3 regions of the Phytobacter sp. V69 genome follow, and region 1 is predicted to be linked to each of the others. Evidence: predicted binding sites of a transcription regulator. Region 1 holds the regulator's gene; each other region holds the start of a gene.
The links. Region 1 encodes LexA, which represses DNA repair genes until DNA is damaged. Its sites were predicted from a motif close to TNCTGTATGTACATACAGNA; they were not measured.

Region 2: a site for LexA is predicted at 1,252-1,271, ahead of sulA (SOS-induced cell division inhibitor SulA). Genes of this name have one in related genera too.
Region 3: a site for LexA is predicted at 1,566-1,585, ahead of metR (HTH-type transcriptional regulator MetR). Genes of this name have one in related genera too.

What each region holds. Positions count from the first base shown of each region.
Region 1 is NZ_CBFFRL010000015.1:22,485-25,764, reverse strand. Features, by position in the region: gene zur (zinc uptake transcriptional repressor Zur) at 1-325, shown strand, start outside; gene ACSZPU_RS03735 (CsbD family protein) at 433-642, opposite strand; gene lexA (transcriptional repressor LexA) at 904-1,515, opposite strand; gene ACSZPU_RS03725 (diacylglycerol kinase) at 1,624-1,992, opposite strand; gene plsB (glycerol-3-phosphate 1-O-acyltransferase PlsB) at 2,122-3,280, shown strand, end outside.
Region 2 is NZ_CBFFRL010000026.1:13,613-16,892, reverse strand. Features, by position in the region: gene ompA (porin OmpA) at 1-363, opposite strand, end outside; gene sulA (SOS-induced cell division inhibitor SulA) at 730-1,230, opposite strand; gene ACSZPU_RS05710 (TfoX/Sxy family DNA transformation protein) at 1,449-2,069, shown strand; gene yccS (YccS family putative transporter) at 2,066-3,280, opposite strand, start outside.
Region 3 is NZ_CBFFRL010000035.1:3,020-6,299, reverse strand. Features, by position in the region: gene ACSZPU_RS07190 (carboxylate/amino acid/amine transporter) at 1-693, shown strand, start outside; gene metR (HTH-type transcriptional regulator MetR) at 581-1,534, opposite strand; gene metE (5-methyltetrahydropteroyltriglutamate--homocysteine S-methyltransferase) at 1,771-3,280, shown strand, end outside.

The DNA of each region.
Region 1 (3,280 bases):
TCGTGCGCTGGATTTTTTGCTGGAACAAGGGTTTGTGCATAAGGTGGAGTCCGCAAACAGCTATGTGCTGTGCCATCTCTTCGACCAGCCAACGCACACTTCTGCGATGTTTATCTGCGATCGCTGTGGCGTGGTGAAAGAGGAGCAGGCGGAGGGCGTGGAAGACATCATGCACGCGCTGGCAGCAAAACGCGGTTTTGCGCTGCGTCATAACGTCATTGAAGCACACGGACTTTGCGCCGACTGCGCGGAGGTTGAGGCCTGCCGACATCCCGGCGAATGCCATCACGATCACACCATTCAGTTGAAGAAAAAATCGCGCTAGTCGCGATTTTTTTTATCTCTCAAGCCGGAAAATTGAGGGTGGTACATCCATGTACCGTTCGGGCAGGGTAGCCACAGAGGGTTTACACATTGAGGGGTTGTGTAGGACTACCAGTGGTACTCGTTGCGGTTTTCCCAATCAACGACTTCTTTTTCCGCTTTCTCTTTGGCGTAGCCATAACGTTCCTGAATCTTACCGACCAACTGGTTGCGTTTACCTTCGATGATGGTCATATCATCGTCAGTTAATTTACTCCACTGTTCTTTCGCTTTACCTTTGAACTGTTTCCAGTTACCGCGGACTTCGTCTTTATTCATCGTCATATCCTCATCATTGGTTACGAACAGCGTTTCTTTCTGTCGTTACGCTCTGAATGTCCTGAACGTGATAATAATTGTAGTTAAGGATATCGACCGCGAAGCTTTATTCGGAATTTTTAACCATTAAAGAAAAAAATATAAGTATGGTTATGCTGAAAAAACGGAATGCGATCAGGAGGATAAAGCGCAGGTTAAAGCTTTGTCAGGAAGGGAAAGCAACCGTGACAGCGGGCGTGCCGCCACGGTTCAGAAGCCGGATTACAACCACTCACCATTGCGGATAACGCCCACCGCCAGACCTTCAATAGTGAAGTTCTGCTCGCGCAGGTTGACCACAATGGGGGAAAACTCGCTGTTTTCCGGCAGCAACTGCACGGTATTACCCTGTTTTTTCAGTCGCTTAACGGTCACTTCATCGTCAATACGAGCAACAACGACCTGACCATTACGCACATCCTGAGTTTTATGCACAGCCAGCAGGTCGCCGTCCATAATGCCGATATCTCTCATCGACATACCGCTTACACGCAGCAGGAAGTCCGCGTTGGGTTTGAAGAGAGAAGGATCAACCTGATAGTGGCCTTCGATATGCTGCTGTGCCAGCAGAGGCTCACCAGCAGCGACGCGCCCGATAAGCGGCAGCCCGATGTCTTCTTCTTCAAGCAACAGACGAATACCGCGTGACGCGCCGGACACGATCTCAATAACGCCCTTACGCGCAAGCGCTTTCAGGTGTTCTTCTGCTGCGTTTGGGGAACGGAACCCCAACTGCTGCGCGATCTCCGCACGCGTCGGCGGCATACCCGTCTGGTTGATTCGATCGCGAATGAGATCGAACACCTCTTGCTGCCTGGCCGTTAAAGCTTTCATTCCGCCCCCTGGGTGTATATACAGTTATGCTGTGAGTATATACAGCTAAAGGTGATTTTGAAACCAAAATTACGCAAAAAACCAGCAGGTAACGTAAATCTGGAAGCCTTATCGAAAATGGCCCCACAACAGAGAGAGCCAGGTAAACAGCGCCACAAGAATCGTCATTAATACCGCAGCAGACCCCATATCTTTCGCACGCCCGGACAGCTCGTGAAACTCGGACCCAATACGGTCAACTACCGCTTCAATTGCGCTATTGAGGATTTCCACAATCATGACCAGCGCCACCGAGCCAATCAGTAATACGCGGGTGATGGCGTCGACATCAAGGAAACAAGCGATAATAATTGCCAGGATGACCGCAACGGACTCCTGGCGAAAGGCAGCTTCGTTTATCCATGCAGCACGGACGCCCTTCCAGGAATAGCCGGCAGCTTTAATAATACGGGTCATGCCAGTGGTGTTATTGGCCATGAAAAGAACCTTTTTATGTTATGAGCATCAATCTCTATGTAAGGTTATAGAGGTACAAAAGAATTTGTGCGCGCTTTCTGATATTCTTGCGGCGCATTGGCATTAATAACCAGAGGCTTTACATCCTTTATGTCCGGCTGGCCACGAATTTACTACAAATTACTTAATTTACCATTAAGCGTGCTGGTAAAAAGCAAGTCTATCCCGGCGGAACCCGCCCAGGAATTAGGGCTCGATACGTCACGCCCTATTATGTACGTTTTGCCTTATAACTCTAAGGCAGACTTGCTGACCTTGCGCGCTCAATGTCTGGCACATGACTTGCCCGACCCTCTCGAACCGCTTGAAATCGACGGCGTTGAACTGCCGCGCTATATCTTCATTCACGGCGGACCGCGTGTCTTTACCTGGTACACGCCAAAAGAAGAGTCGATCAAGCTGTTCCACGATTATCTCGATCTGCACCGCAGCCACCCCGACCTGGATGTCCAGATGGTACCGGTGTCGATGATGTTTGGCCGCTCTCCGGGTCGCGAGAAAGGTGAGATGAATCCACCGCTGCGTATGCTCAATGGCATCCAGAAATTCTTTGCGATCTCCTGGCTGGGGCGCGACAGCTTCGTGCGTTTCTCTCCACCGGTTTCGCTGCGCCGCATGGCAACTGAGCACGGCACGGATAAGATTATCGCGCAAAAACTGGCACGCGTGGCACGTATGCACTTCGCGCGCCAGCGTCTGGCTGCGGTTGGTCCGCGTCTGCCCGCCCGTCAGGACCTGTTTAATAAGCTGCTGTCCTCGAAAGCTATCGCCCGTGCCGTAGAAGACGAAGCGCGCAGCAAGAAAATCTCCCACGATAAAGCGCAGCAAAACGCGATTGCGCTGATGGAAGAGATTGCGGCCAACTTCTCCTACGAGATGATCCGCCTGTCAGACCGTATCCTCAGCTTTACCTGGAACCGCTTGTATCAGGGCATTAACGTGCATAACGCGGAACGCGTTCGCCAGCTCGCCCACGACGGCCATGAAATTGTCTATGTGCCCTGCCATCGCAGCCACATGGACTATTTGCTGCTCTCTTACGTGCTCTATCATCAGGGGCTGGTGCCACCGCATATTGCTGCCGGTATCAACCTGAACTTCTGGCCAGCGGGTCCGATTTTCCGCCGCCTGGGGGCGTTCTTCATTCGTCGCTCTTTCAAAGGCAACAAACTCTATTCCACCGTCTTCCGCGAATATCTTGGCGAGCTGTTCCAGCGCGGCTATTCTGTTGAGTACTTTGTCGAGGGTG
Region 2 (3,280 bases), on a different contig from region 1:
CATGCCGCCCAGACGGGTGTAGATATCCAGATCGTCAGTGATCGGGTAACCCAGTTTAGCAGTCAGCTGTACGCCTTGAGCCTTGAACGCACCATTTACGGTGTCGCCTTTGTACGGCATACGGCCTAACCAGTCGTAACCCATTTCAAAACCGATATACGGGTTAACCTGATAGCCACCGAACGCACCTGCACCAAGCTGGCTTGAATGGGTCGGGCCGTCGTTCGGAATGAAGCCGGTGTCGTGGAACTGAGACCAGCCCAGTTTACCACCTGTATACCAGGTATTATCTTTCGGAGCGGCCTGCGCTACGGTAGCGAAACCAGCCAGTGCCACTGCAATCGCGATAGCTGTCTTTTTCATTTTTTGCGCCTCGTTATCATCCAAAAATCGCCATGAAAATCTCGATGAGAAGTCACGGTTAAATCCTTCACCGGGGGCATTGCTCATCAGTCCCTATAGAGATATCTTCACGATATCTTTGGCTTATGCCGAGCACCCCTGGCGATGTAAAGTCTACAACGTAGTTGGAAACTTACAAGTGTGAACTCCGTCAGGCATATGAAAAAAAAGGCTTTGTATACACAATATTTAACAATTCTGCGGAACTATTCGCCAATTCAGATGCCTTGCAAGTCGCCTGGATCGGGCATTGGCGCTGTATTTCGCTGATATTGCGCTTGTGTTAGTCCGACAGAAAAATAATCCCAGGATTTATCCTAATTTTACTCAATGATACAAATTTGAGTGAATTTTTATCCCCGAATGCTGTCTCGCAGCAAGAGGATTGTGCTGTACCGGCCGCATCACAAAACCTATTGCGTTTCCTTCTTCGGCCGCCATTGCCAGACGGTGATGTTCCTCTTCGGTCAGTTCTTCTGCATGCCAGCCAATAACCACACTGTAATTGCCCGTACGTAGCGCACGAATCATTGACTCCAGCGTTAGGCAGGGAGAGAGCTGGCTGATTTGCATGACCTTGGTCAGTGGCAAACCGACAGACTGTACCCATTCACGACTTAACTTTTGTTGTGGCGTTAACCAGAGCTGCCAGCGCGATTGTTGACCCAGCTGCTGTAATAAAGGCAACAACAGCAGTTGTGTCATTCCGGGTTGGTCTTCGCGATAAACCACTTCGCTAATCAGCCCCGTAGAAGCCTCGGTGGCCCCCGCGTTGTGTGCGGAAAGAAATTGTGTTGAACGATTTGCACGGCTTAATGAATGGTACATGATCAACCCAGTCCTGTTAGTTACTGTATAAACATACAGTAACCCCTGAACGTTCAAAGATCAACCTCATTTTCTGAAAGCGTCTCGCAAGTTTGTCTTGTATTGCGTTCAAGCCGCAAAATTATCTTGCCGAGTTGCGCATACTTGCCTATGTTCCTCATTAACGGATTATTTAATGAAGTTAATGTTTTTACTCCATGATTTTTAAGGACATAATCATGAAAAACATATCCTATCAAAGGATCTATCAGTCACGGGAATACCTCGCTCCACTGGGCAAAATCCGCTTTCGTGCGCACTTCGGAGGGTACAGTTTATCGATAGACAACACTGTGTTTGCGATGATTGCAGAGGGGGAGTTGTACCTGCGTGCCTGTGAGGAGAGTGCGCAGTACCGTGTGGCAAAAAGCTCTCCGCTTCTGACCTTCCACAAACGTGGCCGTACGGTTTCTCTTAACTATTACTTTGTCGATGAGCATCTCTGGCGAGACTTACCAATGCTGCTGAGGCTTACATCTCAGTCGCTTGCTGCGGCACGGCAAGAAAAAGTGGCACGCGATGCGCCGCACCGTCTCAAGGATTTACCCAATATCAACTTTCAACTCGAAATGCTGCTTTTTGATGCCGGCATCCCGGACGAACATATGCTGCGTCTTTTGGGGGCAAAAGCATGCTGGTTGCGTTTAAGAGCAATGAACAAGCATACGGGCATCAAGATACTACTGGGGCTGGAGGGGGCGATTATCGGCCTGCACGAAGCGGCGCTCCCGGCGCTGCGACGCCAGGAGCTGATCGACTGGTATAACGAACTCGACCATGAAAAAATCCAGGGTCATTAGTCTATGACCTGCCGCTGTAAACGGCACATTTCTGGCAACAGGGTGATAAGTAGCCCTAGCTGTTGCAGTACGAGAGGTTCTTTGCTGTCAGGGCGTGGCTCAAGATGTTTAATTCGTCGGGACAAGTCTGCCAGCGTTAACTGCACACGCTCTTCATCAGCCGGTTGGTGGTGAAGAGCGTCATCCACGTAACATACGGCATCGTCCAGTAAGCGAAGGATCGCGGGATGCGTAAGCTGTTCGCGGTGGGCACCTAGGGCTGATAGATAGCTGGTAAATGTGTGATTCAGGCAGAGCAGGCGAAATGCCACCTCACGCAATTCAGGTGTTGCGCCAGGCTCAGACGCCATATTGGATACCACCGATGCCAGTTCTGCATCGCGATTGTAGGCATTCCTGCGGGCAACGCGATAGGCCAGGCGGTTATCGCGGCCCTGGTGATACTGTTCGAGAATGGCATCAAGATAGCGACAGTTGGCATTAAATGCCTGCTCCGTCACACGTGGAAGATTGCGAAAACGCCAGTCCGGCCAGATAAAACTCACCGCCGCCCAGGCAATGGCGCACCCGATGATGGTGTCGATGACGCGTGGGATAGCCACTTCAAAACCTTCGCCAAGCAAGTTAAAACAGAGCAGTACCAGCAGCGTAATGAACATCGTGGCCTGTGCGTACTGTACGAGACGGAAGGCGAAAAAAAGTACGCCTGTAACCACAATCAGTACCAGTTGCCCTTCCAGCGAGGGCACGAAATAGAGTACGGGAAGGCCAAGGGCGATACCCGCAATGGTCCCGACAATACGTAGCGTGAGGCGGTGGCGCGTGGCGTTGTAGTTAGGCTGACACACAAACAGGCTGGTAAGCAAAATCCAGTATCCGTGATGCAGCCCGGTAATCTGAATGACGGCGTAACCCGCGCACAGCACGACGGACATCCGCACGGCGTGGCGAAACAGCGCTGATTCCGGCGTCAGGTTATTGCGCAAGCGCAGCCAGATATCGCTCAGACCATGCAGGCTGTCATCTGCCAGCAGGTTTTCCGTTTCGTTTGTCTGCGAGGCTTGTGGTTGCCCGGACTCAATGCTCGCCAGCTGTGCGTCGATGGCGCGCAAGTTATCGAGCAGAAATCCCAGCGCTTTTATTTGCTCAGGCGACGTTGTTCCGCTGGCACGAATACGATCCAGTGCGGCATCAAGATGTATGAACGCGCG
Region 3 (3,280 bases), on a different contig from region 1:
ATCATGTACCTGTTTAGCTTCCGCGCGTATGTCTATTTGAGCGTGTCGGAATTCCTGCTATTCACCGTCCTGACGCCGCTCTATATCACGCTGATTTACGATCTGCTCAGCAAGCGGCGTTTACGCTGGGGTTATGCCCTGAGTGCGCTGCTGGCGGTGGCGGGTGCGGCGATTATCCGCTACGACAAAGTCAGCGATCACTTCTGGACGGGGCTGATGTTTGTACAGCTCGCCAACATCAGTTTTGCCATCGGTATGGTGGGGTATAAGCGCCTGATGGAAACGCGGCCGATGCCGCAGTACAATGCGTTTGCCTGGTTCTATCTGGGCGCCGCTATCGTTGCGGTGATTGCCTGGTTTATGTTGGGTAATCCGCAAAAACTGCCGACCACCAATGTGCAATGGATAATCCTGGTGTGGCTGGGGGTTGTGGCGTCCGGGCTGGGCTACTTTATGTGGAACTACGGGGCGACGCAGGTGGATGCCGGTACGCTTGGCATCATGAACAATGTGCATGTCCCTGCCGGGCTGCTGGTGAACCTTGCCATCTGGCAAGAGCAGCCGCACTGGCCGAGTTTTATCATTGGTGGGACGGTGATACTGGCCTCGCTATGGGTGCATCGGCGTTGGGTCGCTCCGCGCTCCGCACAAACGGCAGATGGTCGCACGCGTGGTTCCGCGCTGAGCGAATAAATGCCTCGGTGACCGGCTGGCGCTGCTCGCCATCGCGCACGGCAGCGTACAACCGGCTCCATAATCCCTCGCCCAGGGTTTTGGTCACTACCAGACCCTGGCGTTCAAAGCTTTCCACCACCCAGTGCGGCAGTGCCGCAATGCCCATCCGCGCCGCCACCATCTGAATCAACAGCAGCGTATTGTCCACGCTTTTAAGCTGTGGGCTGATGCCTGCCGGTTGCAGGAAATGGCGCCAGATATCCAGGCGGCTACGCTGCACTGGATAAATCAGCAATGTCTCGGTGGCAATATCTTCCGGGGTGATCCGCGTGCGTGAGGCCAGCGGGCTTTCCGGTGAGATCACCAGGCGTACTTCAAAATCAAACATCGGCGAATAGTGCAGACCGCTGCGCGGCAGAATGTCGGAGGTCATCACCAGATCCAGCTCGCCCTGCTGGAGCGAGGGCTGCGGGTCGAAGGTGACACCCGATTTGAAATCCATCTCCACCTGCGGCCATTGTGTGCGGAAACTCTCCAGCGCCGGGGTCAGCCACTGAATACAGCTATGGCATTCAATCGCGATGCGCAGGCGGGTTTGTTGTGGTTCATTGCAGGCCTGCAGTGCGCTGCTGATTTGCGGCAGCACCTGATTGGCCAACTGGAGCAGGATTTCCCCCTGGGGCGTAAAGCGCAAGGGCTGGCTTTTACGCACAAATAGCCGAAAGCCAAGGCGCTGTTCCAGATCGCTGAACTGGTGGGAAAGTGCGGATTGCGTCTGATGCAATGCCGCCGCCGCGGCAGCCAGCGACCCGCAGTTCCGTAACGCTTGTAGCGTTTTCAGATGTTTAATTTCGATCATGAAAGTCCTTCACTTCGGCATGACAAATTTGCGCTTGAGGAATATACAGTAACTGCCAATTATGGATGTGTAAACATCTGGACGGCTAAAATCCTTCGTCTTTTAAATTTATGGTGCGTTGGCTGCGTTTACTTACCCCGGTCACTTACTCCAGTAAGCTCCCGGAGATAAGCAAACTTGCCGCCTTCCCTAAATTCAAAATCCATTGGATTTACAATTAATTAGAGGAAGCACATATGACAGTTTTAAACCACACCCTCGGTTTTCCTCGCGTTGGTCTGCGTCGCGAGCTGAAAAAAGCACAAGAAAGCTACTGGGCGGGCAATTCCTCCCGTGAAGAGCTGCTGGCAACAGGTCGTGAGCTGCGTGCGCGTCACTGGGATCAGCAAAAAGCGGCGGGCATCGACCTGCTGCCGGTGGGCGATTTCGCCTGGTACGACCATGTTCTGACCACCAGCCTGCTGCTCGGTAACGTGCCGGCTCGTCATCAGAACAACGACGGTTCGGTCGATATCGACACCCTGTTCCGCATTGGCCGTGGCCGCGCGCCGACCGGCGAACCGGCGGCAGCGGCGGAAATGACCAAATGGTTTAACACCAACTATCACTATATGGTGCCGGAGTTCGTCAAAGGCCAGCAGTTCAAACTGACTTGGACGCAACTGCTGGATGAAGTGGACGAAGCACTGGCGCTGGGCCACAAGGTGAAGCCTGTCCTGCTGGGGCCTGTGACTTACCTGTGGCTGGGCAAAGTGAAGGGCGAGCAGTTTGACCGCCTGAGTCTGCTCAATGACATTCTGCCGGTCTACAAACAGGTGCTGGCTGAGCTGGCAAAACGCGGCATCGAATGGGTGCAAATTGACGAACCTGCGCTGGTACTGGAGCTGCCTCAAGTTTGGCTGGATGCGTTCAAACCGGCTTACGACGCACTTGCGGGTCAGGTGAAATTGCTGCTGACCACCTATTTCGAAGGCGTGACGCCGAACCTCGACACTATCACCGCGCTGCCGGTACAGGGCCTGCACGTTGACCTGGTCCACGGGAAAGATGATGTTGCCGAACTGCATACGCGTCTGCCGGCTGACTGGCTGCTCTCGGCGGGGCTGGTGAACGGTCGTAACGTCTGGCGCGCCGATCTGACAGAAAAATATGCACAGATTAAAGCTGTGGCAGGGAAACGCCCGCTGTGGGTAGCCTCTTCGTGTTCCCTGCTGCACAGCCCGATCGATCTGAGCGTGGAGACGCGTCTGGATGCGGAAGTGAAGAGCTGGTTTGCCTTCGCCCTGCAAAAGTGTGAAGAGCTGGCGTTGCTGCGTGACGCGCTGAACAACGGTGATAGCGCGGCGATTGAGGCCTGGAGTGCCCCGATTCAGGCGCGCCGTCACTCAACCCGTGTGCACAATACGACAGTGGCACAGCGTCTGGCGGCCATCACCGCAGAAGACAGCCAGCGCACCAGCGCCTATGAAGCCCGCGCCAAAGCACAGCGCGCCCGTTTTAACCTGCCCGCATGGCCGACGACGACCATCGGTTCCTTCCCACAAACCACCGAGATCCGCAGTCTGCGTCTGGACTTCAAAAAGGGCAATCTGGACGCCAACAACTACCGCACCGGTATCGCCGAACACATCAAGCAGGCGATTGTGGAGCAGGAGCGTTTAGGCCTGGACGTGCTGGTACACGGTGAAGCCGAACGTAACGACATGGTGGAATATTTCGGCGAGCATCTCGACGGTTTTGTCTTTA